Regions from separate parts of the Arthrobacter citreus genome, predicted to be linked through region 1. Evidence: riboswitches for the same ligand, from Rfam matches in the RefSeq annotation. Region 1 holds a riboswitch; the other holds the start of a gene.
What was found. Region 1 has a riboswitch for thiamine pyrophosphate ahead of thiM (hydroxyethylthiazole kinase). Riboswitches for the same ligand answer to the same signal wherever they lie in the genome.

Region 1 (5,952 bases):
CTCTTCGGCGCAGAAGGACAGCAGGTCACGTTCATCCCAGAAGTTCAGCCAGGGCACCGGAACGTTCCCGGGAATTCCGGGGCCCACATGTTCCAGTCCATTCAGCAGGAAGAGCCAGGGGCTCTGGGAGCCGGCGGTGACCAGCAGATCAACGCGCGCTCCGGCCGCATCCCACTCCGGCCCGGTCAACAGGTCCACGGCGGCCACGCCGCCGAGGCTGTGGCCGAACAGGATGACCGGGGCGTCCTGCGGGATCATCCGCAGGGCATTGGTTATGACGGACCGGGCCTCGGCTCCGCGGCGAAGGTAATAGATGATACTGCGGGAAAAATCCGATGCAGCATCCATCAGCGGCACGCGCCGGTTGACTGCGGCGTCCGTGACCAGCCCCAGCACCAGCCGCTGAACGCTGCCGGCCAGCATCAGGTTCTCTGCATCCGCTGCATCCGCCCCTGCGGCTGAACCGGCGCCCGGCGGCCACGCCGCTGATGCGCGCAGCAAATCCATTCCAACCAGTGCCATCCCCCGCCCGCCGCTGTAGGCCCCGGGTATCTCAGCGGTGGTGGAATCCCGGTAGCGCGGGGGCAGGGCGGGCGCCACGCTGATGTCGGGAGCGGCTCCGGCGGCCCAGGCAACATTCAGGACCGTGTAATCGGCCAGGCCTGGTTCCAACGACAGCTGCTCACGGATGGTCTGGGCGGGAACAGGATCGGGACCGCCGGCGCCCTGCAGGAAAACCAGGGTTCCGGCGGCCGGAGGTTCAGGAGGTGCAGCGCTCACGGAGGGTGCCTTTCCGGGCCGGACAGGTGCCCGGACACTGTTTAGTGCGCCACTGTAGGCACGCCGGCGGTGGAGTAGCCAGAACCCGGCCCGTGAAATCATGGCTGACGCTGGCAAGGGGGCGCGCGCGGAATGCCCATGGGCCGATAATGGAGGAACGGAGGGGAACATGGGCAAGACGGTGGGTAATGACGGAGTAGCTGACGCACGCGGGTGGGCCCGGTCCGAACTGACCGTGGGCCAGGTGGCCGAGCGCAGCGGAGTGGCGGTGTCCGCCCTGCATTTTTATGAGCGGCAGGGGCTGATCGTCAGCCGCCGCACCGCAGGGAACCAGCGCCGCTTTGACCGGTCGGTGCTCCGCAGGGTTGCGGTCATCCGGGCCGCCCAGCGCGCCGGAGTTCCGCTGGCCACCATCGCCCGCGCCCTCGATGAACTGCCGAAAGACGCCGTGCCGGACCATAACGACTGGCAGCGGCTGTCCCGCGCCTGGCGGGAGGAACTGGACGCCCGGATCCATTCCCTGGAGGCCCTGCGGGACCGGCTCGGCGGCTGCATTGGCTGCGGCTGCCTCTCACTGGCCGAATGCCGGTTTGTGAATCCCGGTGACGAGTCGGCCGGCCGGGGAACCGGGGCCCCGCTCCTGGAGTACTGAGGTTCCGGCTGGTTCCGGCCGGGAAGGGAAGAACAATCCGCTGTGTATCCGGCGTTCGGAGGACCACCGATTTGACCTCAACCATTGTTGAGGTTCTAGCGTAGAGCTATGCTCACAGACCTTTTCAAGGACGCCTTCCGTGCCCATCCCGCGGGAGTGGCCGTCATTACCGCAGCCGGCGGGTCCGGTCCGGTGGGACTCACTGCTTCGTCTGTGTCGTCGGTCTCCGCGGACCCGGCCATCCTGGTGTTCTCGCTTGCTTCTGCCTCCGGCTCGGCCGGCGTGGTCGCCTCCGCCGAAACGATTGTGGTCCACCTCCTGGGGGCCCGGAATGCCGGCCTCGCCGGCCTGTTTGCCCGCCCGGGATCGGACCGCTTCACCTCCTCCCTGGCCTGGGAACAGCTTCCCACCGGTGAACCGCTGCTGCGCGAGGTCCCGCGTGCCCTCCGCTCCCGCGTGCTGGGCCGCACCGCCGTCGGCTCATCGGTGCTGGTCACCGCCGAGGTCCTGGAGGTCCTGACGCCCGGCGCGCCGGACGAGCCGCTGGTCTACCACAACCGCACCTACCACCGTCTGGGAGAGCACTCCACGCTCTGACGCTCCCCGCACAGGTGGGAACGGGCACGGAAATGGCCTAGAGTCGTCTGCAGTGACACGGGGTGCCGCAAGGCTGAGATAAGACCCGTTGAACCTGATCTAGTTCGAACTAGCGAAGGGATGTCGCGGATGACTATTCGCCTGACACCGTTAACTGTTTCCACCCTCCTGGACCGCGTGCGCACCGAGCCGCCGCTGGTGCAGTGCCTGACCAATGCCGTGGTCACCAACTTCACCGCCAACGTGCTGCTGGCGCTGGGCGCGGCGCCGGCCATGACCGACATCCCGGGGGAGGCCGGACCGTTTGCCCGGGCTGCCTCCGGCGTGCTGATCAACTTGGGCACCCCGCACGAGGAACAGCGCCGGGCCATGCTGGAGGCAGCCGAAGCCGCCAATGACGCCGGAACCCCCTGGGTCCTGGATCCGGTGGCCGTGGGCAGCCTGCCCGTGCGCACCGCCCTGGCCGCGGAACTGCTGGCCCTGCGGCCAACGGCCATCCGCGGGAACGCGTCGGAGATCATCGCCCTCGCCGGTCTGGGGACCGGCGGCCGCGGCGTCGACGCGACCGATGACCCGGAAGCAGCTCTGCCCGCAGCGCTCCTGCTCGCGGAGAAGCATGGCTCCGTGGTGGCCGTGTCCGGACCGACAGACCTGATCACGGACGGGGTCCAGACCCTCCGGATCAGCAACGGGGATGCGCTCCTGACACGGGTTACCGGCGGCGGGTGTGCGCTGGGTGCGGTCACCGCGGCCTTCCTCGCAGTGGCCGACGACGGCGGCGCGCTGGCCGCCGTGGCAGCGGCAACAGCGGTTTACACGGTGGCCGCTGAACCTGCCGCGCAGGCATCCTCCGGGCCGGGCAGCTTCGCCGCCGGATTCCTCGATGCCCTTGCCTCCCTGACCGGGCAGGACCTGGAGCAGCGGCTGGTGACCGCGTGAAGGCCGGAGTGGCGGACGTGTCCCGCTCCCGGGAGCGTATCCGCAGCAGCGGCATCTACCTGGTGACCGACACCCTCCTGTGCGGGCCGCGCGGCGTTGTCGAAACGGTCCGGGCGGCCGTGGCCGGCGGCGTGGAAACCATCCAGGTGCGGGAAAAAGACGCCTCCGCCGCGGACTTTTATGCCCTCGTCCTCGCCGTCGCCGAGGCCGCGGCCGGCCGGGCCACCGTGCTGGTGGATGACCGGGTTGATATTTATCTTGCCGCCCGGGCAGCGCGAGCCGACGTCCATGGCGTGCACGTGGGCCAGAAGGATCTTCCCGCCGAACTGGTGCGCACCCTGGTGGGCCCGGACGCCGTTGTCGGCCTGACCGCCAACACCACCGAGCATCTGGACGCCCTCGCGGTGCTGCCGCCGGGAACCGTGGATTACCTCGGGGCCGGCGTTATCCGCCCCACTCACACCAAGCCCGACCATCCGGAGCCGCTGGGGGTGGAGGGCTTTGCCGGCTTCGCTGCCCGGGCCCCGCTTCCGGTGGTGGCCATCGGCGGCATCCTGCACCACGACGTCGGACCGCTGCGGGCCGCCGGAGCCACCGGCGCCGCAGTGGTCTCGGCCATCTGCGCGGCAGCTGATCCGCAGCGGGCGGCAGCTGACCTGGTCCGGGCCTGGAATGCGGGGATTCCCGCATGAGCGCCGGCACAAACGCCGGCTCGGACTTCGGCAGCATCCACAGGGTTCCCCGGATCCTCAGTATTGCCGGCACTGATCCCGCCGGCGGTGCCGGTATCCAGGCGGACCTGAAATCGATCGCGGCCACCGGCGGCTACGGGATGGCCGTGGTGACCGCGCTCGTCGCCCAGAACACCCGCGGCGTGCGCTCGGTGCACACTCCGCCCGTCGGTTTCCTGCGTGAACAGCTGGACGCCGTGAGCGACGACGTCATTATCGACGCCGTGAAGATCGGCATGCTGGGCAGCACCGGCGTCACGCACACCGTTGACGCCTGGCTGGCTGAGGCCCAGGTGCCCGCCGTGGTGCTGGATCCGGTCATGATTGCCACCAGCGGAGACCGCCTGCTGGACGACGGCGCGGAAGCCGCCCTCCGGCAGCTGCTGCACCGCGTGGACGTGGTGACACCGAACCTTCCGGAACTGGCGGTGCTGGTGCAGGAACCCGTTGCCCGGGACTGGAGCTCGGCGCTGGCGCAGGGTGAACGCCTGTCCGCGGCCTACGGCGTGCAGGTGCTGGTCAAGGGCGGCCATCTTGCGGGCCAGTGGTGCCCCGATGCCCTAGTGGACGCCGCCGCTGCGGACCCTGTGGTGCTGCAGGTGCGGACGCCGCGGGTGGATACGGTCAACACCCACGGAACGGGATGCTCCATGTCCGCGGCCCTGGCCACCTGTTACGCCCGGACGGGCCGCTGGGACCTGGCGCTGACGGCCACCAAGGAGTGGCTGCAGGAGGCGCTGGAATACGCCGACGAGCTCGACGTCGGCGCCGGCCACGGCCCGGTGCACCATTTTCGCGGGGTGTGGGAACGCGGGCTTGCACCGCTTGGGGCAGCCGCGGCGGCGCCGGAAGCCATGAAGGAAGCTCCTCCGGTCCAAGCGGCCGGCCCCCACACCGCGGCACTGTGGGAGCAGACGGCCGCCGTGCGGGCGGACATCAACGAGCTGGACTTCGTCCGGGCCCTGGGCAGCGGACACCTGAACCGGGAAGCCTTCGAGTTCTACCTCGCCCAGGATGCCCTGTACCTCCGCGGCTACGCCCGGGCACTGGCGCGTGCCAGCGAACTGGCGCCCGCCCTCGACGAGCAGGTGTTCTGGGCCAAGGCAGCGTACGATGCCCTGGCCACCGAGATGGAGCTGCACACCTCGTGGCTGCCGGACGGTGGGATCGGCGGTGGGATCGGCGGAGGGACTGACGGTGGGCTGGCGGGACGGGAGGCCGTGCCGGGACCGGTGACCCGCGGATATCTGCAGCATCTGCTGGGCAGCGCCGACGCTGCCGGCCCGGGCGCCGGCCGGGGAGCCAACGAATACGAACGGCTGGTTGGCGCGCTCCTGCCGTGCTTCTGGATTTATGCGGATGTGGGCACCCGGCTGTCGGATGCCAACCATTCGGGCCACCCCTACGCCGAATGGCTGGACACCTACAGCGACCCGGCTTTTGCCGGATCCACGACAGCCGCGGTGGACATTCTGGAACGTGTGCTGGACCGCAGCCCCGAGGATGTCAGAGAGCTCACCCGCTCCGCCTTCCACGAATCGGCGCACCGGGAGTATGAGTTTTTCGCCGCTGGTGCGGGAGAATCGTAGTCAAAAGCACTCGGTGCCGGGATGGAGGCAGCAGCCTCCATCCCGGCGTCCCCGACAGAAACGAGAGCACGTTGGTTAAGAAAAAATCCATCAGGGACCTCACCGCCCAGCAGAAGAAGATGGTGGGTGTGGCCTCCACCGTCTAGGTGCTTCTCGCCGGCCTGGCCCTGGCTGACATCTGGCGGCGCCCGGCCGGGGAAGTGCGCGGATCCCGGGCGCTGTGGTCGGCGGCCTGTGCCGTGAACTTTGTCGGCCCGCTCTCCTACTTCATCTTCGGCCGGCGCAAGTAGGCGTGGCTTCGGCAGCCCGCCGGTCCGGAAGCACAAAATCCGCCGGAAAAACCAGGGCCCCGGCTTTGGATCCGGTGCGGCTGAACGGTCTGACTGACGCCCCGGCGCAGGAGGCCGGGGACACCTGCGAGGGGCTGCGTTTCGACGGCGAGTCCTTCGACGGAAGGGACCTGCAGGGCAGCACCTTCCTGGAGTGCGAGTTCGCCTCGGTCTCCATGATGGACACCGGGCTGCGCGGTGCCCGATTCCTGGAGTGCCGGTTTTCGGGCCTGTACGCCCCGGTGTTCCGGGCGCCGCGCAGCACGTTCAGGGACGTGGTGCTGGAGGGCAGCAGGCTGGGGTCGGCGGAGCTTTACGACAGCGGCTGGAACTCG
Region 2 (5,952 bases), 470 kb from region 1:
GTCGGGTCCGTCGAGACGAGCAGATAGATTCCGGGCAGGGCGATCGCCAGCCCGCGGAGGCCAATGGCGATGCCGGCTGCCACTGAATCGGAGGTGAACAGCAGCGGCCCCGCGTCCAGCAGCACCGTTCCGGTTTTTTCGGCCAGCAGGGCCGTGCCGTAGGCGCCGATCAGGGCGGCAACAACCAGCGGCCAGATGCGCTTGAGCAGCGTCATTGGCCGGATCCGCAGCAGCGGCAGCAGAACCAGCTCCGCAACGAGGACTATTCCGGCGCTGATCCAGTCCACGCTCACCAGCACCGCCAGTGTGAGGGCTGCGGCGGCGGCCAGTTTGGACAGCGGGTTGGCCCGCTCCAGCAGGGTTCCGGCCGGACGCCGGGAGGGATTAGCCAGATCCGTGGGCGCCATGTCCACGGACAGGTAGGATGCCGCCCGGGCGCTGTGTTCTTCGGAGCGTTTCACAGCAGCATCCCCGCCTTAGCGGTCCCGAACTCAACCCGCAGGAGGTTTCCCCCGAGGGCGGACAGGAACTCGGCGTCGTGGGTCACGGAGACCACCGCAGTGCCGTCCGCAACCAGCGTTCGAAGCAGCGCCACAAGTTCAGCCCAGGTGTTCGCATCCTGCCCGAACGTGGGTTCGTCCAGGAGCAGGATCTGCGGGTCGGTGGCGATCATCGTCGCCACTGACAGGCGGCGCTTCTCACCGCCGGACAGAGTGAACGGATTTGCCTGCAGCAGCGGCGTCAGCCGCAGCCGTTCAGCCAATGACACCACCAGTTCCGAGACCTGCGCCTCGGACTGCCGGCGGGTGCGTCTGGGGCCGAAGGCCAGCTCATCGCGCACCGTCGAGGCCACGAACTGATGCTCGGGTTCCTGGAACACGGTGCCGATCCGGGTCACCAGGTCCGCCGATTTCCACCGCCGGGGATCCGGTCCGGCGGCACCGGCCAGCGCCGGAGTTGCCCGCAGGGTGCCGGCAACGGGCGGCAGCAGCCCGCCCAGGGTCAGCGCCAGCGTCGACTTTCCGGCCCCGTTGGGACCGGTAATCCCCAGGGCGGTTCCGGCCTGCAGCGTCAGGTCCACTCCGTCCACGATTGCCGGAGTGCCTTTGCCCCGCCCAACCCCGAGCCCGCGGGCTTCGAGCAGCTCGCCGCCCGGAGCCCCGGCCGCCGGGCCGCCCGGCACGGGGCGGACCCCGGGCAGCCACACCCCAGCTGCGGAAAGCCGGTCCCGGTTTGACGGATCGGTGAGGACCCGTGAGGGCGGTCCGTCGGCGAGGATACCGCCGTCGGAGGCCAGGACCACCACACGGTCCACCAGGCCGGCCCAGACTGAAACACGGTGCTCCACGACAATCAGCGTGGCGCCGGTGCGGTCCAAGACGCGTTCGACGGCGTCCCGCACCTCCAGCACTCCGGCCGGGTCCAGATTGGCCGTGGGTTCATCGAGCAGCAGCAGCCCCGGTTCCATGGCCAGCACCGAAGCCAGCGCCAGCCTCTGCTTTTGCCCCCCGGACAGGGCGGCGGTGGACTGATGCAACGGCACCCTCAGCCCGACGTCGTCCAGGGCAGTCCGGACGCGTTCCCAGATATCCCGCGGCGGCACCCTGAGGTTCTCGGCGCCAAACGCCACCTCGTCGCCCACCCGGGACAGGACCAGCTGGGAGTCCGGGTCCTGCAGCACCAGTCCCGCCCGGCCCCGGGCCTGGAGGGGAGGAACACCGTCGATGGTCAGGACGCCGGATTCCTCTCCGGCGGCGTCCGGGCCGGACCCTTCACCCAGCACACCGGCGAGGGCATGCAGCAGCGTGGACTTCCCCGCTCCGGAGGCGCCCAGGAGCAGGACCTTCTCCCCCGCCTCGATGTCCAGGGACAGGGAGGAGATGGCCGGGGTGCTGCGCCCGGAGTGCCGCCAACTGTAGTCGCGGGCATGGACCGCTGCGGCGCCGGCCCGGGATGAGCTACGAGCGTGCATGGGATGAAGCGTCCGCTGCCCGTCCGGACGCAAACGGTGACAGCACGCCGGTGCGGGCCAACGCCCGGGCGATCAGCCAGGAGACAAAGCCGGCAATGACAGCTCCGGAGACGGCGGCGAACACCGTGTACAGCGCCTGCCACTGGAAGGCCCATTCCGGCTTGTAGAGGATGCTTTCGCTGACTCCGAGGAAGACACCCGATACAAGGCCGGCCAGCACCGCCACCGGCAGCGTGTACCGGAGGTAGAGGAACGCAAGGAACACCAGTTCCGCGCCGAGGCCCTGGATGAAGCCTGACAGCAGCACCGACAGGCCGAACTGGGTGCCCAGCACGCCGGAAACGGCAGCTGCGAGGACTTCACAGTAAATTGCAGCTCCGGGTTTGCGGATAATAAGCGCGCCGAGAACGCCGGCAATCAGCCATCCACCGGTATAGAGCCCGCCCAGCGGCGGGAAAGCCAGGATGAGGGCTTCAACGCCGGCGTAGCCCAGGGACCAGGCCCAAAAAATGATGCCCACTGCCACGCCCAGCACTGAGGCAACCACAATGTCCACCACCCGCCACGGGCGCCGCACGGATGACAGTTGCTGCTGGAAACGGTTCTGCTGCATAAAAAAATCCTCCTGAGGTACAGGAGGGGAGGGACTGGTCACGGCGGATTGCCATGAGGTCCCGTGAGATCTCGACTCCCTAGCGCCGGTACTAACCGGATCAGGTTCGAGGGTCTGCGGATGTCCGCACTCTCAGCGCCGGTGGCCTTCCACGTCCCTGCCTTCCGGACGGACCGGACGGCGGACGCGGGAAGCGGCGCTCCCCTGTCGTATGTTTGCGCCTCCCACTGTACACATGGACCGGCATCTTTGGGGGGAACGCGGGTAGGGTTAGGAAAAAGGCCTTCAACCCCAGGAGCAACCATGAACCTGATCCTCAAACTGCTCGCCACCGGTGCCAGCATCGGCGCCGGACTCCTGTCCGCCAAAATCCTGGACTTTGTCTGGACGAAGGTTACCGGCAACGAACCGCCCCGTGACAAGGATGGCGTCCTGGATGTCAGCCTGCGCACCGCAGTGATTTTCGCCGTCGTTTCCGGTGCCGTGAGCCAGGGCATCCGGGTGCTGACGAACCGCGGAACCCAGCGCGCCATCCAGCGGTACCAGAAGACGCCCGAAATCGTCTAGGGACGCTGCTTTACAGCATTCTGCAGGTTTTACCGCAGGGCGCTCAGCCCTCGGGACTGTGTCCCGGGCGCCGGGTGCCCTGCGTCGTTGTGTCCGCGTCCGTTCCGTGCACAACGCCGGGCTGCTGCGCCTCGGGTGCCGAGGCAGGCGTAACGGGCACCGCGTCGTCGTCGAGCGACCCGGCAGGCGGGTGCTCGCCGGGGTCGTCGTCCACGCGCGGGTCATCATCGCCGCTGTCATCGACGGTGGTTCCGGCATTTGCCTGAGCCAGCAGCTCCTGGGCCCGCCCGACGACGTCGTCCAGCTCGTCAATGGTGAGCAGCTCGGGACGCAGGTGCTTGGTGCGGTAGCCGGCGCGGCCGATCATGTGCGCGGACACCGGAGCGGTGAGGAGCATGAACAGCCAGCACACGGCAAGGACCGGCAGCAGGACCCAGCTTTCAAACTGCACGGCCATGGCCAGCAGGAACAGCAGCAGGCCGAGCACCTGGGGTTTGGACGCGGCGTGCATCCGGCTCATGAGGTCAGGAAAACGCGTCAGCCCGATGGCTGCGGCCAGCGACATCAAAGCGCCGCCGACCATGAGGATTCCGATTATCAGATCCTTTATTTCGGAGCTCACCGGTTATCTCCTGTCCGTAACAAAGCGGGCAACGGTCACTGAGCCGATGAAGCCGATCAGCGATATGGATACCAGGAGCGCCAGGAAGTTGAGGTTCCTGTTCACGATCATGTCCGTCGCCAGGGCGGCTCCGACAATCGTGAGCAGAACGTCAGCTGCCAGCACCCGGTCCAGGATGGACGGTCCGCGGGCAATGCGGAAAATCGCACCGGCGGCAGCGGCCGACAGCATGACCGACACCAGGACCACAAAAACTGTCATCATGACGGGACTCCCTTGCCTGTTGCGGCGGTTCCGTCCAGCACGGCGGCTTCTTCCCGGGCGAGGGCGTCTTCGGCCTTCAGGACCTCAAGGTCCTCGCGGGTGCCGATGCTGCGGATCAGCCATGATTCGGTGTCCCGGACATCCTTGCGGACCTTGTCCGCGTTCTCCGGGGTGGAAACGTTCAGGCAGTGCAGGTACAGCGTGGAGGTGGAACGGTCCACCTCCACCACCAGCGAACCGGGGATCAGCGACAGCGCGTGGCCGGTGGCCGTGACCAAAAGGTCCGAGTGGCTGCGCAGCTTCACGCCCACCACGGCGTTCTTGATGTGCGGGCCCTTGGCAATGGACAGCCACAGCACCTCGAAGCTGGCGTGCACCAGCTTGTAGAAGAACCGGAACAGGAAGCCCAGCGCATAGATCGGGTTAAACCGGCCGCTGAGCTCCACCGGCGGCAGGTAGAAAATGTTCGCCACGACGAAGGCAATGACGGCACCGAAAATCAGGTTTCCGGCACTGAAGTCCTGCCACAGTGCTCCCCACAGGAACACCAGCCAGATCAGCAGCGGGATTTCCTTCAGCAGCGGCACGCGGGGGCGGTTGCGCATTTGGGCTCTGCGGGTCATCGGTTTGCCCCCTCTCCCAGAACGGCTTCAATGTACGGCGTGCGGTCCAGCAGGTCCTGGGCCGCGTTGTCGCTGAGCGAGAACAGCGGTCCGGCCAGGACGCTCAGCGAAACACCCAGGGCCACGAGTCCCACCGTCGGGTACACCATGGTCCGCGGCAGCAGGTCGACGGCGTCGCGGCCGGCGAACCGGCCCGATGGCTTTTCCGTGACGTCGCCGGAGTTCCGCAGCGAGGAACCGCCGGCACCCGTGGCCAGCAGGATGGGATCCGGGTGCACCGCGTCTTCCGGCGTCCGCCAGAACGCACGGTTCCAGACCCGGGCCATCACCAGCAGGGTCAGCAGGCTGGTCAGCACGCTGGCACCCACCAGTACGTAGGCCAGCGGAGTGCCCAGGTCGACGCCGGCTTCCAGGAGCCCCAGCTTGCCAAGGAACCCGGAGAACGGCGGAATCCCGCCAAGGTTGATGGCCGGAATGAAGTACAGCACGGCCAGCAGCGGTGACAGCTTCGCCAGTCCGCCCAGCCGGTCCATGTTGGCCGTGCCTCCGCGGCGCTCGATCAGTCCCGTGACCAGGAACAGTGAGGTCTGGATCGTAATGTGGTGGACCACGTAGAACACGGCCGAACCAATGCCGATCACCGATCCGACGGCCAGGCCAAACACCATGTAGCCAATGTGGCTGACCAGGGTGAAGGAGAGCATTCGTTTGATGTCGGTCTGTGCCAGGGCACCGAGGATGCCCACCACCATGGTCAGGCCCGCCACCACCATCAGCAGCGTGTTGATCCGGTCTCCCGGGAAGAGCAGCGTCTCGGTGCGGACCATGGCGTAAACGCCCACCTTGGTCAGCAGCCCGGCAAACACTGCGGTCACCGGGGCCGGAGCCGTCGGGTAGGAGTCAGGCAGCCAGAAGGACAGGGGGAAGACGGCGGCCTTGATGCCGAAGGCCACTAGCAGCATCAGGTGCAGCATGAGCTGGGTGCCCGGATCCAGGTCGCCCAGTTTCACGGCCAGGTCCGCCATGTTCACGGTGCCGGTGGCGGCGTAGATCATGGCAATCGTGATCAGGAACAGCAGCGAGGAGACCACGCTGACCACCACATAGGTGACGCCGGCGCGGATGCGCGGCGTGGTTCCGCCCAGGGTCATCAGCACATAGCTGGCCGTGAGCAGGATTTCGAACCCGACGTAGAGGTTGAAGAGGTCACCGGCGAGGAAGGCATTGGACACACCCGCCACCAGGATCAGGTAGGTCGGGTGGAAGATCGAAATTGGTCCGTCCTCGTCAC

Region 2: linked by a shared signal. The riboswitch ahead of AAE021_RS17815 (ECF transporter S component) and the one ahead of thiM (hydroxyethylthiazole kinase) in region 1 are both predicted to bind thiamine pyrophosphate.

The regions. Positions count from the first base shown of each region.
Region 1 covers NZ_CP151657.1:3,355,663-3,361,614, reverse strand. The annotation lists gene AAE021_RS15550 (hypothetical protein) at 1-780, opposite strand, end outside; gene soxR (redox-sensitive transcriptional activator SoxR) at 950-1,432, shown strand; gene AAE021_RS15540 (flavin reductase family protein) at 1,541-2,029, shown strand; TPP riboswitch at 2,078-2,167, shown strand; gene thiM (hydroxyethylthiazole kinase) at 2,159-2,968, shown strand; gene thiE (thiamine phosphate synthase) at 2,965-3,660, shown strand; gene AAE021_RS15525 (bifunctional hydroxymethylpyrimidine kinase/phosphomethylpyrimidine kinase) at 3,657-5,288, shown strand; gene AAE021_RS15520 (PLDc N-terminal domain-containing protein) at 5,435-5,578, shown strand; gene AAE021_RS15515 (pentapeptide repeat-containing protein) at 5,581-5,952, shown strand, end outside.
Region 2 covers NZ_CP151657.1:3,829,218-3,835,169, reverse strand. The annotation lists gene AAE021_RS17825 (energy-coupling factor transporter transmembrane component T) at 1-407, opposite strand, end outside; gene AAE021_RS17820 (ABC transporter ATP-binding protein) at 458-1,972, opposite strand; gene AAE021_RS17815 (ECF transporter S component) at 1,959-2,585, opposite strand; TPP riboswitch at 2,645-2,801, opposite strand; gene AAE021_RS17810 (DUF4235 domain-containing protein) at 2,889-3,152, shown strand; gene mnhG (monovalent cation/H(+) antiporter subunit G) at 3,196-3,774, opposite strand; gene AAE021_RS17800 (monovalent cation/H+ antiporter complex subunit F) at 3,778-4,035, opposite strand; gene AAE021_RS17795 (Na+/H+ antiporter subunit E) at 4,035-4,661, opposite strand; gene AAE021_RS17790 (Na+/H+ antiporter subunit D) at 4,658-5,952, opposite strand, start outside.